3 regions of the Rhodococcus sp. IEGM 1408 genome follow, and region 1 is predicted to be linked to each of the others. Evidence: riboswitches for the same ligand, from Rfam matches in the RefSeq annotation. Region 1 holds a riboswitch; each other region holds the start of a gene.

Region 1 (5,341 bases):
GGCGGCGTCGGCGGCGTGGTCGTCCTCGGTGCCGTCCTTGCGCGACCACGACCAGCCCGAGCCCATCTTGTGCCACTCGACCGGCCCGCCCTCGCCGGTCTCGGCGTGCAGGCGGGCGAGCCGTTCCATGACGGTCTGCTCGCCGATGCGCCACTTGGCGGACTTGACGAACTGGAACACCCCGATGTCCCAGCCCTGGTTCCAGGCGCGCATCGCCAGCCCGAACGCGGCCGTGGACTTTCCCTTGCCGGGCCCGGTGTGGACCATGACCAGCGGCCGGTTGCGGCGCTGGCGGGTGCTGAGCCCGTCGTCGGGCACGATCTCCGGCTGTCCCTGGGGCATCAGGCCACCTCGTTCCGGGGGCTGACGGCCCGGGGGCGCGCGGTGCGCGCGCGGGCTGTGTGAACGTCTACCGTGTCGGTGAGTCCCTCGGCGGTGACCTCGCCCAGCGGCACGTGCTCGGCGCCCAGGTGTCCGGCGAGCTCGGCGGCCAGGCCCATGCGGAAGCGACCGGTCTCGCAGTCCACCACCACCGACGCCACCCCGAGGGAGGCCAGCCCGGCCGCCGCGGCGCGGGACCGGGCGAGGGCGTGCGGGCCGTGGGTGGCGCGGCCGTCGGTGACGACGACGAGGAGGGCCCGCCGCCGCGGATCGCGGACGCCCTCGATCCGCAGGACCTCGGCGGCGGTGAGCAGTCCCTCCGCCAGTGGGGTCCGTCCGCCCGCCGGGAGTGCCGAAAGGCGGGTGGCCGCGATGTCGACCGAGGAGGTGGGCGGCAGGGCCACGTGCGCGCCGGACCCGCGGAAGGTCACCATTCCAACCTTGTCGCGGCGGCGGTAGGCGTCCAGCAGGAGGGAGAGGATCGCGGTCTTGACCTGCTCCATCCGGGTGCGGGCGGCCATGGATCCCGAGGCGTCCACGCAGAACAGCACGAGGTTGGACTCCCGGCCCTCGCGCACGGCCGAGCGCAGGTCCTCGGCGGCCAGCCGGAGCCGACCACCGCCGCGACCGGCCTCGCGACCCCGGGCGGCCTGCTGCGGCGCGGCCGACCGGATCGTCGCGGGCAGGTGCAGGTCGGACCCGGTGAACGCGCCCGCGCCGATGCGCCGGCCGGTGGTGGTCACCGCCCGGGAGCGCCGGCCGGCCGCGCCGTGACCGGTGCCGGTGACGGCGAGCAGGCGGGTCCGGTACGGCTCCGAGGCCGCGGTGACCGTGCCGGGCTCGGGCCGGGTGGGCCCGGGGGCGTCGGGCTGGGAGGCGTCGCCGGCCTGATCTGCGCCGTCGGCAACCTCGTCACCGGCCTCAATGCCTGTCTCGTCCGCAGAGTCGCGGTCGTACTCGGCCTGGCGGCCAGCGTCATCGCTCGCCTGATCGGCCGAGGCCTGCGCCGGGGTCGACTCTGCGCCGGGGGCGTCTGCCGGGGCGGACTCGGCATCCGTAGTGTCTGCCAGCGCGGACGCGTCTGCGGACTCAGACTGATCGGCGTCCTCGGCCGGCGCGGTCTCGTCCCGGGGGTCGGGGTCGGGATGGGGCTCGTCGTCGTCGCCCAGGAGCCGTTCCAACAGGTCCTCGTCGAGCCCCGGCGCATCGAACGGGGCGCGTCGCCGGCGGTGCGGCAGCGCCATGCGCGCGGCGACGCGGATGTCCTCGCGGGTGATCCGGGTCCGGCCCTGCCAGGCGGCGTGGGCGGCGGCGGTGCGGGCGGTGACGATGTCGGCGCGCATGCCGTCCACGTCGAAGCCCGCGCACACCCGGGCGATGGTGGTCAGCGCCCAGGGGGTCAGGCTCACCCGGCCGAGCACGCGACGCGCGGCGGCGATCCGTTCGCGCAGCGCGCGCTCGTCGGCGGCGTGGTCGGCGGCGAACCCCGCGGGGTCGGCTTCGAAGGCGATCCGGCGGCGCACCACCTCGGCCCGCAGGACGGGGTCGCGTGGCGCGGCCACCTCCACGGTCAGGCCGAAGCGGTCAAGGAGCTGTGGCCGGAGCTCACCCTCCTCGGGGTTCATGGTGCCGATCAGCACGAAGCGCGCGGCGTGCTCCACCGAGATGCCGTCGCGCTCCACGGTCACCCGCCCCATCGCGGCGGCGTCGAGCAGCAGGTCCACCACATGGTCGTGGAGCAGGTTGACCTCGTCCACGTAGAGCAGTCCGCGGTGCGCGCGGGCGAGCAGTCCCGGCTGGAACACCGTCACGCCGGCGGCGAGCGCACTCTCCAGGTGTAGTGATCCGGTGATGCGGTCCTCGGACACCCCGATCGGCAACTCGACCAGGCGGACCGGCCGCCGCTCGGTGGGTGCGTCGTGGGGGATCAGTCCGTCCGGCGTCTCAGAACCGCCGTCGTCGGGTGCGGAGGAGAAGCGGTCGCCGGTGACGACCTCGATCTCCGGCAGGATCCCGGCGAGGGCGCGGACCATCGTGGACTTGGCCGTGCCCTTCTCGCCGCGGATCAGTACGCCGCCGACCGACGGGGACACCGCGGTCAGGGTCAGGGCCAGCGCCATGTCGTCGGAACCGACGACAGCGCTGAAGGGGTAATGCTGTGGCATGGGGGCTCCCGCTCTCGTCTGCCAGGTGCGGTCAGCGCGAGGCCGGTCTCCGGACTTCCCGGCTCATCTCGGGCGATCGCGCTGGGCGCGGACGCCTGAGAGGCCGGGTTACCGTAGCGGGCCCTGTGCCGGATTCTCACCGGCTTCCCAGATTCTCCCCTCCGCCCCGCCTCGGGCGGGTCGTGGGGCACCTCGTGCTGTTGGGGTGAAGTTGTTGTGCACGGCCGAGGCTAGCCCAACGGGCTGACCCGGGGCGCCGCAGGTGTCGCGGTAGGGTTCCGCGTCATGAACGCACGGGTGGTGGTCGTCGGCATCGGCGGCGACGGGTGGGCGGGGCTCGACGAGGCCCGCCGTCGTGCCGTTCTGGGCGCCGAGGTGTTGCTCGGCGGGGAGCGTCATCTGGCGATGGTTCCGGGCGATGTGACGGCCGAACGCGTGCCGTGGCCGCGGCCGCTGCGGGACGGATTGCCGGCCGTGCTCGAGCAGTGGGCCGGGCGATCGATCGTGGCCCTGGCCTCGGGCGATCCGCTGGTCGCCGGGGTCGGCACCACCCTGATCGGTGTGCTCGGCGCGGACGCGGTGGAGGTGCTCCCGGCGGTGTCCTCGGTCGCCCTGGCCCGCGCCCGGATGCGGTGGCCGGCCGAGTCCGTGGCGGTGCTGCGCGACCACCGCACGCTCCTTCGCGAACTCGCGCCGGGGCGGCGTCTGTTGGTGCTGAGCGCCGACCGACACACGCCTTCGGAGGCCGCCGCGACGCTTGTCGGCGCCGGATTCGGGGGGAGCGCGCTCACTGTCCTCTCCGATCTGGGGAGCCCGTCGGAGGCGCGCGAGACCTGCGCGGCGCACGACTGGGCGCCCGGTCGTCAGGCCCCCGCCCTGCACGTTCTGGCCGTCGACTGCCTGGCAGATGCCACCGCCCGGCCGCTCGGGCTGGCGCCCGGTTTGCCCGACGATGCCTTTGAGAACGACGGCCAGCTCACCCGCCGTGACCTACGTGCCTCGGCCCTGTCCCGCCTCGCGCCGTCGGCCGGTGAGCTGCTGTGGGATGTGGGCGCCGGCGCCGGGTCGGTGGGCATCGAGTGGATGCGCGCGCACCCGTCGTGTCGGGCTGTCGCTGTGGAGGCCGATCCCGGGCGGGCCGCGCGGATCGAGCGCAATGCGGCCGCGCTCGGCGTGCCCGCGCTGGAGGTCGTCCACGGCCGGGCGCCCCAGGCTCTGGACGGTCTGCCGCGGCCGGACGCGGTGTTCATCGGTGGGGGCGGCACCGCTCCTGGCCTGCTGAGACAGTGCTGGGAAGCACTTCGTCCCGGCGGACGGCTGGTCGCGCATGCGGTGACCCTGGAGACCGAGCGCCTGGTGGTCGACGCCCGCGCCGAATTCGGCGGGGAGCTGACCAGGATCCAGGTCGAGCACGCCGACTCGATCGGCCGGTTCACCGGCTGGGCGCCAGCGCGGGCCGTGGTGCAGTGGGCGGCCGTGAAGCCCTTCGTCGCTGCGGCTGATACTTCGGAAACAGGGGAGAGCTCGTGACCGTTCACTTCGTGGGAGCCGGCCCCGGCGCCGCTGACCTGCTGACGCTGCGCGCGGCTGCGGCGCTTGCCGCCGCCGACGTGTGCCTGTACGCGGGGACGTATCTCGACGACGGGGTGCTCGACCACTGCCGACCCGAGGCCCGGTTGGTGGACACCCAGCATCTGGATCTGGACGGGATCATCGCCGAGATCGTCGCCGCCCGCTCCGAGGGGCTCGAGGTGGTCCGGCTGTGTTCGGGTGACCCGTCGCTGTACTCGGCGCTCGCCGAGCAGACTCGCCGCCTCGACGCGGCCGGCGTGCCGTGGGATGTGGTCCCGGGCGTTCCCGCCTATGCGGCTGCTGCCGCCGAGCTGGGCGTCGAACTAACGGTTCCCGAGGTAGTGCAGTCGGTGGTGCTCACAAGAGTCCAGGACCGATCCACCGTGATGCCGTCGACGGAGTCCCTGGAGAACTTCGCCGCCACCGGCGCCACACTGGTCCTGCACCTGGCGATCACCCGCACCCGAGAACTCGCCGGGCGACTGATCCCCACGCATGGCGCCGACTGCCCGGTGGCCGTTGTCGCCAATGCCAGCCGCCCGCATCGCGTGGAACTGCGCGGCACTCTCGCCGACATCGCCGACGTGGTGGAGGCCGCCGGGCTGCGACAGGCGGCGGTCATCCTGGTCGGCCGCGCGCTCGTCCGGCCGGGAGAGGCGGAGTCCTGGCTCTACGCTTCGGATCCCGAGCGTGAGTCGAAGCGGCGGAGTGTCGCCGATACGCTCGGAGGGGATTGAACGCGGACGGCGCCCGAGCGCGACCAGGGAATTCCACGTAATCCCGATTACAGTCCGTCGAGGTACCACAAACATCGACAAGACGCGCACGAGCGCTTGATCCTGAATGCACTTCAGGGAGTATTCGGCGGAAACGTACGCGGATCACAATACTATTCATCTACCTCTGGGGACTCCGGGGAGATCGACGCGCTGGTCCTTGCTGAGTGGCCACTCGTTGTCGAAGGTAAGGCGATCAGTCTGACGGAAGAAGGTCGCCAGGGTCGAGCACGTCGAGTCGAGACGAAGATCAAAGAGATCCTTGGAAAGGCCCTCGACCAGACAGATCGGGCGTTGAACTACATCCTTGAAGAGAAGGGACGATCGTTCTCGTCTAGACCTACTGGTCGAGCAGAAGATCTGCTACCGGCCGATGTCTCGGGCGGCACGGCAGTAATCGTCACGTTCGAGCGCATGGACCCCGTGGCGTTCAATGGACTGGAAGTG
Region 2 (5,341 bases), on a different contig from region 1:
CTGTGCCGTGAGTCGCCGGGAACCACGATGAGGGAGAAGTACGGCACGGTCGCCGGGTCGACCTCCGCGACGGCGTGGAACTGCTCGGTGGTCATCGATGCCCGCTCGACGTACACCGCGCCTTCGAGCCGTCCGGCGGCCTCGAGCGCGCGCCGGACGGCGGGAAAGTTCCGTCCGAGCTTCATGATGATCGCGCCGTCGGTGTCTGCAAGTCGCCGCGCGAGCTCGGGCTCGGGCAGCGTGCCCGGCAGGACGGTGAGGACGTCGGTCTGCCTGACCAGGGGAGTGGCGGCCGCGGCGGTGGCAGCGGCGAAAGCGGGGATGCCCGGCACGATCTCGGTGTCGAACCGAGGGGCGAGCTTGTCGTGCATGTACATGAAGGAGCCGTAGAACAGCGGGTCTCCCTCCGAGAGCAGGACCACGTCCCGGCCTGCGGCCAGGTGCTCGGCCAGCCGCTGCGCGCTGCGCTCGTAGAAGTCCGCGATCGCGCCCGCGTACCCGCCCGGGTGGTCGGTGACGCCCGTGGTCACGGGGTATTCCAGTCGCTCCTCGATCGCGCCGACAGGGATGAGGTCGGCGGCGATGCGGCGCGCGTTGGACTCTTTGCCGCGGCCGGCGTGGAAGGCAACGACGTCGGCGGCGCCGATCAACCGGGCGGCCTTGAGGGTGAGGAGCTCGGGGTCGCCGGGGCCCACGCCGACGCCGTAGAGCCGGCCGGGAGCAACACCGGCCGCGGGCGATCCGGCGCTCACTCCGCCTCCTGCGCCAGGGCGTTGACGGCCGAGGCGGTCATCGCGGACCCGCCGCGCCGGCCGTGGACCGTGACGAAGGGGATGTCGATGCCGTGATCGTCGGCAAACGCCGCGAGCGCGGCCTTGGACTCGGCGGCTCCGATGAACCCCACCGGGCAGCCGACGATCGCGGCGGGCCGGGGAGCGCCGTCGAGCAGCATCTCCAGCAGGTGGAACAGGGCGGTGGGGGCGTTGCCGATCGCCACCACAGCGCCGTCCAGGCGGTCTCCCCACAGCGTCAGCGCGGCGGCGGAGCGGGTGGTGCACATCCGCGCGGCCAGCTCGCGGACGTCGGGTTCCGAGAGCGTGCACACCACGTCGTTGCTGCGCGGGAGCCGGGCGCGGGTGATCCCGGAAGCGACCATGTGGGCGTCGCACAGGATCGGCACGCCGGCGTCGAGCGCCGAGCGCGCGGCGGACACGAGCCGGGGGTGGACCTGTAGGTCGCGGGTCAGGTCGGTCTGGCCGGTGCCGTGGACCATCCGGACGGAGAGCCTCTCGGCGTCGGCCGGCACGCGGGACAGGTCGGTCTCGCGGCGGATGGTGGCGAAGGAGTCGACGTAGATGGCGGGCCCGTCGTCGACGTAGTCGTAGCGACGCGGCGGCCTGAGGGCAGCACTCATGGGGTCCTCCTCGGGGTTCTCGCCCCGGTGTGAGAAGTCGCAGCGACGCGGTTAGAGCGCGCTGATCCCCGGTGAGTATCTGGCTCGGCACGTCGGATCGACGGGCCTCACAGTGGCGGAACCGCCCCGGATTTTCACCGGGTTCCTCGCCGTGGGACAGCCCGCAGCCTACGCGTGGACGGCCAGCACCCCGCGCCACGGGGTCACGATCAACTCGGCCACGTCGCCGCCGGTGAGCCGGTCGATTAGGGCGCGGTCCACTACGCCGCTATGGGCCTCGACGTGGTCGATCAGCCCCGCCGAGCTCGCGACCGGACCGTACGGCAGCACCGGGGCCGGGCTCGCGAGCCGGTGGTCCGCCGGGCGGGCCGCGATGAGGGGGACTGGCAGTTCCCGCACGTGCCACGGCGCGTCCGGGCCGGTGCCGCGGGCCCGGACGAACTCGCGGGCCAGCTCGACCAGCCGGTCGGCGGCCTCGGCCAGCGGCACGACGTCCGACCACTGCGCGCCCACCCGCAGCTGTGCGGTGCCGGCGTCCAGGGCGACCAGACCGAGGTCGCAGGACCGCTCGAGAAGGTCGCCGCGGCCGTCGTCCAGGACGAACAGGAACCGGCCCGGCAACCCGCCGAGCGCGGGATCGGCCAGCAGCCCGGCGTCGAGCCGGTCGGTCACCGGGCGCAGGTCGGCCCGGCCGCCGACCAGGCCCGTGAGCGGCGAGACGAGGATGTTGCGCACCAGCTCGTGACCGGGCTCGGGGAGCAGGCCCGTCTCCGCGATCGCCGCCACCACCTCGCCGGGCAGCTGTCCGTCCGGGCCGATCGGCAGGGCCCGCAGCTGCAGGTTCGCGCGTGTCGTGACGTGCACGTTGTCGTCGTCGCCGAATCGCACGGCGACCCCGTGCAGCGCGGCCAGGGCCGCGGGCGACACGCGGCCACCCGGGACGCGCAGCCGGACCAGGGCGCCGTCGGCGGCCGGCCACGGGCGCAACACCCCCGGGCACAGGTCGCCACGGGTGCGGCGGGTGGGTTCGGTGATGCTCACGGGGGTCAGTGTTCCACCCGGGCCGCGGGAGGGCGGGCACCGCTCAACCGGGTGGGGGCGGATAGGCTCGGCGCTGCCGTGGTGTTCGGGAAGCCGGAGGAAAAGCCGGCGCGGCCCTCGCCACTGTAGTCGCGGAGTCATGCGACCCTCGTCCGTCCCGCACGGGGCGGAGGCCACTGGATCCTCCAGGATCCGGGAAGGTCGGTCGCACGGCGTTGATGCGGAAGCCAGGAGACCGGCCACGGCGACATGTTCCACGAGGGTTTGGAGAAGAACATGCGCCCCAACCGGCGTTTGGCGTCCCCTGATGACGTCTCGGCACCACTGATCACACTGTTATCCACCTCCGACACGGATCTGCTCTCCGCCCGGGCCTCCGGCGCCGGGTGGGCGCTCGGCAACCCGTCCCGGCTCGACGTGGAGGCGGACCTGCCCGGGCTGCTCGACGGCGCCGACCTGGTGGTGGTCCGGATCCTGGGCTCCCGGCGATCCTGGGAGGCCGGGTTCGCCGCGGTCTCGGCCTCGGGCCTGCCGGTGGTCGTGCTGGGCGGGGAGCAGAGCCCCGACGCCGACCTGATGGAGCTGTCGACGGTCCCGATCGGCATCGCGGCCGAGGCCCACCGCTACCTCGCCGAGGGCGGGGAGCGGAACCTCGCCCAGCTGCACGCCTTCCTGTCCGACACCGTGCTGCTCACCGGCGCCGGCTTCGAGCCGCCGGAGAGCGTGCCGGTGTGGGGGATGCCGCCGCGCCCGGGCGCCGCAGGCCACGGCACGGGGAACGGAGCGGGGAACGACCGGGACGACGACAACGACAACGACGACGACAACGTCGGCGACCTCGCCACCGACCTGCCCCGCGTCGGCGTGCTCTACTACCGCGCCCACGAGGTGAGCGGGAACTCCGGGTTCGCGCACGCGCTGGCCGACGCGATCGACGCCACCGGCGAGGCCGTGGGCGTACCGGTCTTCGCCGGGTCCTTGCGCTCGGCTCCCGACGAGCTGTTCGACGCGCTCGGCACGCTCGATGCGCTGGTCGTGACCGTCCTGGCAGCCGGCGGCACCACGCCCGGAGCGGTGAGCGCGGGCGGCGAGGACGAGACCTGGGACGTCGAACGCATCGCCGCGCTGGACATCCCCGTCCTCCAGGGCCTGTGCCTGACGTGGAGCCGCGAGGACTGGGCGGCCTCCGACGACGGCGTCAACCCCCTGGACTCGGCCAACCAGATCGCCATCCCGGAGTTCGACGGCCGGATCATCACCGCACCGTTCTCGTTCAAGGAGATCGACGCCGACGGCCTGCCCCGCTACGTGGCCGACCCCGAGCGGTGCGCGCGCGTCGCAGGGATCGCCGTCGCCCACGCGCGGCTTCGCCACGTGGCGCCCGCCGACCGACGGGTCGCCCTGGTGCTTTCGGCTTATCCGACCAAGCACTCCCGCATCGGCAACGCCGTCGGGCTGGACACCCCGGTCTCGACCATCCGCCTGCTGCGCCGGATGCGCGACGAGGGCTACGACCTCGGCCCGGACGATGGCCCCATCGCGCAGTATCTTGATCGATCGAGTCTGGACACCGCCGGGGACTACGCCGACGACACCGGGTTCGCCGACGACACCGCCGCCGGCGACGCCCTCATCCACGCGCTCATCGCCGCGGGCGGTCAGGATCAGGAGTGGCTCACGGGCGCCCAGCTCACCGACAGTCACGTGCGGATCTCCACCGAGGACTACCTGCGTTGGACCGCGGACCTGCCCGAGACGCTGCGCGCGGAGATGGTCGAGGCGTGGGGGCCGGCGCCGGGCGAGCTGTTCGTCAACGACGCCGGCGAGATGGTCCTGGCCACCCTCCAGGCCGGCAATGTCGTCCTGTTGATCCAGCCACCCCGCGGCTTCGGCGAGAACCCGGTCGCGATCTACCACGACCCCGAGCTCGCGCCGTCCCACCACTACCTGGCCGCCTACCGCTGGCTGGCGCGCGGCTTCGGGGCGCACGCGCTGGTCCACCTGGGCAAGCACGGCTCGCTGGAGTGGCTGCCGGGCAAGAACGCCGCGCTCTCGGCCGGGTGCGCCACGGACGCCGCGATCGCCGACATGCCCCTGATCTACCCGTTCCTCGTCAACGACCCCGGCGAGGGCGCCCAGGCCAAGCGCCGCGCGCACGCGACGATCGTCGACCACCTGGTCCCGCCGATGGCCCGCGCGGAGTCCTACGGCGACATCGCCCGCCTGGAGCAGCTGCTGGACGAGTACGGGAACATCGCCTCGATGGACCCGGCCAAGCTCCCGGCCATCCGCGCGCAGATCTGGACCCTCATGCAGGCCGCGCACATGCACGAGGACCTGGGCCTCGAGCAACGGCCCGGGGACGAGGAGTTCGACGACTTCCTGCTCCACGTCGACGGCTGGCTCTGCGAGATCAAGGACGTCCAGATCCGCGACGGCCTGCACGTGCTGGGCCAGGCGCCGGAAGGGCAGGCGCGAATCAACCTGGTGCTGGCGATCCTGCGGGCCTCGCAGGTCTGGGGCGGGGAGTCCGGGGCGGTGCCGGGCCTGCGCCGGGCGCTGGGGCTGGCCGAGGGCGCGCCGACCGAAGAGGTCGACCGCGTCGAGGCGCTGGCCACGGCGCTGGTCGAGGCGATGGACGCGCGCGACTGGGACCTCGCTGCCGTGTCCGAAGTGATGAACGAGGTGAGACCCGCCGCGGGCCTCACCGCGGGCGGGGTCGGTGCCGGAGGCGCGGGTGACGGACTCGACCACGACGAGCACGACGACGACGACGAGGTCGCGCAGGTGCTGCAGTTCGCCGCCCGCGAGGTGGTGCCGCGCCTGGCCGCCACGGTCGACGAGCTGGACGCCGTGATGCACGCGCTGGACGGCGGCTTCATCTCG
Region 3 (5,341 bases), on a different contig from region 1:
CCCGGCACATACGCCAACCGGGCGTGGAGGTCGACCGCGTCCCGCCACGGATCACCGCCGAACAGCGTGACCCGGCCCGAATCCGCTCGCATGAGCCCCAGCAGGATCCTGATGGTGGTGGATTTGCCCGAACCGTTGGGCCCGAGGAAGCCGTGTACCTCGCCCCGGCGCACCTCCAGCTCGAGTCCGTCGAGCGCGCGGGTGGCTCCGAACGTCTTGACCAGGTCTTCGACCCGGACCACTTCGCCAGAATCTGAACGCATGACCTGCTCCTTAGTCCGTTCAGTCGATCATCCTCTTGATTCCCGGCACAATGTGGCGATGCGCTCTCCAATGTCCGGACACCGGGATTTCACGCCCTCGATCGCCGACCGCCTCACCAAAGCCGCGATGACCGCCTCCGGCGCACTGCCCGGCCGGTTGATCCAGTTGGCTGCCGGCGCCCCGCGGCGGATCGACGGCCAGGCGTTGGATCCGCACTTCCAGGCCGGGCTCCGGGTGATGTCCCGGCTCTCGGAGGGCGAGTACGAGGACATGCCACTCGCCCAGGCCCGTCGGACGGTCGAGCGGTCGGCGTTCACCGTCTCGGGCGACGGGATCGACCTCGCCGTCGTCAAGGACCTGGTCCTCCCCCTCGCGGGTGACGATCCCGCCCGCGCCGACCTGCCCGCCCGCCTGTACTCGCCCGTCCACGGCGATGAACCTCTACCGATGTTGATCTTCTTCCACGGTGGCGGGTGGGTCCTCGGCAGCATCGACTCCCACGACGCGACCTGCCGCTACATCGCCCGCACGGGCGGCCTCAAGGTCCTGAGCGTGGACTACCGGATGGCCCCCGAGTTCCTCTTCCCCACCGCCGTCGACGACGCCGTGGCCTCCTTCCGATACGTCCGCGACAACGCCGCGACGCTCGGCGTCGATCCGGAGCGGATCGCGGTGGGAGGGGACAGCGCCGGGGGCAACCTCGCCGCGGTCGTGTGCCAGCAGACCCGCGACGCCGGCGAGAAGACGCCCGCCTTCCAACTGCTGTTCGTCCCCGCCACCAACATGTCCGCCCGGACGCGCTCGTTCGAACTGTTCGGCGAGGGCTTCTTCCTGACCGCCAAGAACATGGACTTCTACGAGAACACCTACCTGCGTTCCGACGACGACCGGCTCGACCCGCGCGCCTCCCCGCTGCTGGCCGAGGACTTCTCCGGCCTGCCACCTGCGCACGTCGCCACCGGCGGCTTCGACCCGCTCCGCGACGAGGGTGAGGCCTACGCCCGGAAGCTGGCCGACGCCGGGGTCAAGGTCTCGCTGCGCCGCCACGAGACGTTGGTCCACCCCTTTGTCAACGCCGTCGGCGCCGCCCCGGCCGCCAGGGCCGCGCTGTCGGAGGCCGTGGGCGCGCTGCGGATGGGGCTGGCGTACTGACCCCGCCCCCCGTGTTACCTTGTGATCGCCAGCGAGACCGAAGGGTCGCGGGAATCCGGTGCGAATCCGGAACTGACGCGCAGCGGTGAGGGTGATGGCGGGGCACGATGCCACTGGGCCGCATGGTCTGGGAAGGCGCTCCGTCCAGGTGATCCCGAGTCCGAATACCGGCTGGCCCTCGCGGTGACAACCGCCGGGTCATCACCGGGCTTCGCGTTCCAGGCCCGCGACCTCGGAGCACACTCATGCGTTCTTCCGCCCTGCTCGCCCTCGCCGGCGTCACCCTTCTCGCCCTGACCTCCTGTACAGCCCACGACCCGTCCGCGACCGCCGGCCCGGGCGCCGACCCGATCGAGAACTGCGGGGAGCAGGTGTCGGTCGAGGCCCCGCCCGAGCGGGTCGTCTCGCTCAACCAGGGCTCCACCGAGATCCTGTTCGCCCTCGGCCTCGGCGACCGGATGGTCGGCACCGCGGCCTGGACCGACCCGGTCCTGCCCGAGTTCGCCGAGGTGAACAGGTCGATCCCCCGCCTGGCCGACAACGCGCCGTCGTGGGAGGCCGTCCTCGACGTGGAGCCGGACTTCGTCACGGCCTCCTTCGGCAGCACCCTCGGCGAGGGCGGGGTCGCGGGACGCGCGCAGTTCCACGAGCTCGGCGTGGGCACCTACCTGTCCCCGGCCGACTGCGTGGGCAAGGTCGCCGATTCCGGGGACGGGGTCCGCGAGACCCCCTACACCGCGTCCCTGCTGTACCGCGAGATCGCCGAGCTCGCGCGGATCTTCGACGTGGAACAGGCCGGGGACGAGCTGGTGGCGGACCTGCAGCGGCGGCTCGAGGCGGCCGGGGCGAGCGTCGATGCCAGCGGGCTCTCCGCGATGTACTGGTTCGCCAATTCCGAGTCCCCGTACCTGGCCGGTTGTTGCGGCGCCCCCGGCCTCATCTCGACCACCCTGGGCCTGGAGAACGTCTTCGACGACACCACCCAGGAGTGGCCGCAGATCAGCTGGGAGGTCGTGGCCGAGCGCGACCCCGACGTGATCGTCGTGGGAGACCTGACCCGGAAGAGCCAGACCGCCGAGACCGCCGGCGCCAAGATCGCCTACCTTGAGTCCAACCCCGTCACCCGGGAGATGACGGCGGTCCGGGAGAGGCGGTACATCGACGTCACCGGCGCCGAGATGAACCCCTCGCTCCGCACGGTCTACGGGGTGGAGACCGTCGCGGCGGGTCTCACCGCGCTGGGACTCCTCACTCCGGGCCGCACCGAGCCGGGCCTCAGCGAACCGGGCCCGGCCAGCGCCCCGGACCCGGCCAACTGACCCGATGACCCTCGCACCCGAGAGGCCCACCGCCACGGGGGCCCCGGCGTCACCGCACCGGCAACCGCCCCTGCGCCGACCGACCGCGCTGGTCACCCTGTGGCTCGGCGGCCTGGGGCTGCTGACCGTGTCGACGGCGCTCGTCATCACCATCGGTCCGTCCGGACTCACCAGCGCCGACGTCCTCCAGTCCGCCCTGGCCCGACTCACGGGTTCCGACTCCGGGCTCACGCGTATCCAGGAGGGGATCATCTGGAACCTGCGACTGCCACGCACCCTGATGGCCGCCCTGGCCGGGGCCGGGCTCGCGCTGTGCGGCGTGATCCTGCAGTCGCTGCTGCGCAACCCCCTGGCCGACCCGTACATCCTCGGCATCTCCTCAGGGGCGTCGACCGGGGCGGTGCTCGTGGTGGTGCTCGGCGTCGGCGCGGGCGCGTTCGGGCTCACCACGGGGGCGTTCGTCGGAGCGCTGACCGCGTTCGGGTTCGTGCTGGTCCTGGCCTTCGCCTCCGGCGGGACCACCGACCGGGTGGTGCTGGCGGGGGTCGCTGCGACCCAGCTGTTCTCCGCGGTGACCTCGTTCGTCGTCTACATCGCCGCCGACGCCGAGCAGACCCGCGGGGTGCTGTTCTGGCTGCTGGGCTCGCTGGCCTCCGTCCGGTGGTCGGACGTGGTGGTGTGCGGGGTCGTGGTCCTGCTCGGGCTCGTGGCGTGCCTGCTGCACACCTCCAGCCTCGACGCGTTCACCTTCGGCCAGGACGCCGCGGCCACTCTCGGCGTCAACGTGGCCCGCACCCGGCTGGTGCTCATGGTGGTGACCGCGCTCGTCACGGCCGTCATCGTGAGCACCTGCGGGGCGATCGGGTTCGTGGGGCTGGTGCTCCCGCACGCCGCCCGGGCCCTGGTCGGCGGCCGGCACCGGGTCCTCGTCCCGACCGCGGCGCTGATGGGCGCCGTCTTTGTCGTGTGGATCGATGCCGCCTCCCGCACCGTGATCGCGCCCCAGGAGTTGCCGATCGGGGTGGCGACCGCGCTCATCGGCGTCCCGGCCTTCGTCGGGCTCCTCCTGCGACGGGGACGCGGCCGATGACCGCCGCCCCGGCGACCCTCGAGGCTCGCGGCGTCTCGTGGTCCGTACACGGCCGGACCATCCTCGACGACGTCAGCGTGGCCCCGGCCCCCGGCACGATGGTCGGGGTGCTGGGGCCGAACGGATCCGGCAAATCGACGCTCCTGCGGGTCATGGCGGGCCTGCTCCGGCCCGACACCGGATCGGTACACCTCGACGGCACGGACATCCGGTCGATCCCCCGCAAACGCCTGTCCCGGCGCCTGGCGCTGGTGGCGCAGGAGTCGACCACCGACCAGAACCCCACGGTCCGGGAGGTCATCGAGCTCGGGCGCATCCCCCATCGCGCGGCCTGGTCGGGCCCGGCTCCCGGGGACGACGTGGTGGTGCGACGCGCGGCGGCCACGACCGGACTCGCCGATCGCCTGGACCAGCGGTACCCGACCCTGTCCGGCGGGGAACGGCAGCGGGTACAAATCGCGCGGGCCCTGGCCCAGGAGCCCGGCGTGCTGGTGCTCGACGAGCCGACCAACCACCTCGACATCCGCCACCAACTCGACCTGCTGACCCTGGTCCGCGCCACCGACACCACGGTGATCGCGGCCCTGCACGATCTCACCCTGGCGGCCACGTTCTGCGACCATCTCATCGTGCTGTCCGGTGGGCGGCTCGTGACCGGCGGCGCGCCCCACGAGGTGCTCACCGCCGAATTGATCCGGGAGGTGTACGGAGTGGAGGCCGAGGTGACCCACGACGAGCGGGGGGCGCATGTCCGCTATCTCGCCCGCTGACCCCCGCCCGCACCGCGCGTCGTGCGCGCGCCGCCGCGGTGACGGGAACGCGCTCGCCGCCCGCGCGACGGGCATCGCTGCGGGGTTCCTCCTCGACCGCCTCGTCGGCGACCCGCGGCGCTTCCATCCCGTCGCGGGATTCGGCCGGGTCGCGCTCGCCGTGGAGTCACGCCTGCGGCGGCCGGGACGGACCCCGAACGCGCAGCGGGCTGCGGGGCTGCTGTTCACCGGCGTCCTCGTGGGGGGCACCGCCGCGGCGGTGACCGCCGTCGGGCAGCGAGCCGGGAGGAACCGCACCGCGGCCGTGGTGTGGGACGCCGCCGTGGTGTGGTCGTGCCTGGGCGGGTCCTCGCTGCTCGCGGTCGCGCGGCGGCAGGGCGACCTGCTCGTCCGGGGCGACCACGCGGGCTCCCGGGAACTGTTGCCGTGGTTGTGCGGGCGCGATCCGTCGGCGCTCGACCCGGCGGATCTCGCGCGGGCGGTCGTGGAGTCAGTCGCCGAGAACACCTCCGACGCCGCGGTCGCGACGCTGTTCTGGGCCGCGGTGGCGGGTCCTCCCGGCGCGGCGGTTCACCGGGTAGCCAACACCCTCGACGCGATGGTCGGGCACCGCTCGGAGGAGTACCGCCACTTCGGCACCGCCGCGGCGCGGCTCGACGACGTGCTGGGGTTCCTGCCGGCGCGGGTGGCCGGGGCGCTCGGGGTGGCGTGCGCCCCGACCGTGGGCGGGAGCCCGGCCGGGGCCC

Evidence for each region. Region 1 has a riboswitch for cobalamin ahead of R4P08_RS17995 (VWA domain-containing protein). Riboswitches for the same ligand answer to the same signal wherever they lie in the genome.
Region 2: linked by a shared signal. The riboswitch ahead of R4P08_RS11905 (precorrin-8X methylmutase) and the one ahead of R4P08_RS17995 (VWA domain-containing protein) in region 1 are both predicted to bind cobalamin.
Region 3: linked by a shared signal. The riboswitch ahead of R4P08_RS11860 (ABC transporter substrate-binding protein) and the one ahead of R4P08_RS17995 (VWA domain-containing protein) in region 1 are both predicted to bind cobalamin.

Annotation. Positions count from the first base shown of each region.
Region 1 covers NZ_JAWLRW010000021.1:10,435-15,775, forward strand. The annotation lists gene cobO (cob(I)yrinic acid a,c-diamide adenosyltransferase) at 1-342, opposite strand, end outside; gene R4P08_RS17995 (VWA domain-containing protein) at 342-2,546, opposite strand; cobalamin riboswitch at 2,569-2,756, opposite strand; gene cbiT (precorrin-6Y C5,15-methyltransferase (decarboxylating) subunit CbiT) at 2,832-4,076, shown strand; gene R4P08_RS18005 (cobalt-precorrin-4/precorrin-4 C(11)-methyltransferase) at 4,073-4,855, shown strand; gene R4P08_RS18010 (hypothetical protein) at 4,952-5,341, shown strand, end outside.
Region 2 covers NZ_JAWLRW010000006.1:270,528-275,868, reverse strand. The annotation lists gene R4P08_RS11910 (precorrin-2 C(20)-methyltransferase) at 1-752, opposite strand, end outside; gene R4P08_RS11905 (precorrin-8X methylmutase) at 749-1,414, opposite strand; cobalamin riboswitch at 1,467-1,594, opposite strand; gene R4P08_RS11900 (nitrite reductase) at 1,583-2,455, opposite strand; cobalamin riboswitch at 2,518-2,714, shown strand; gene cobN (cobaltochelatase subunit CobN) at 2,732-5,341, shown strand, end outside.
Region 3 covers NZ_JAWLRW010000006.1:260,851-266,191, forward strand. The annotation lists gene R4P08_RS11850 (ABC transporter ATP-binding protein) at 1-263, opposite strand, end outside; gene R4P08_RS11855 (alpha/beta hydrolase) at 322-1,416, shown strand; cobalamin riboswitch at 1,429-1,607, shown strand; gene R4P08_RS11860 (ABC transporter substrate-binding protein) at 1,662-2,735, shown strand; gene R4P08_RS11865 (FecCD family ABC transporter permease) at 2,740-3,825, shown strand; gene R4P08_RS11870 (ABC transporter ATP-binding protein) at 3,822-4,595, shown strand; gene R4P08_RS11875 (cobalamin biosynthesis protein) at 4,573-5,341, shown strand, end outside.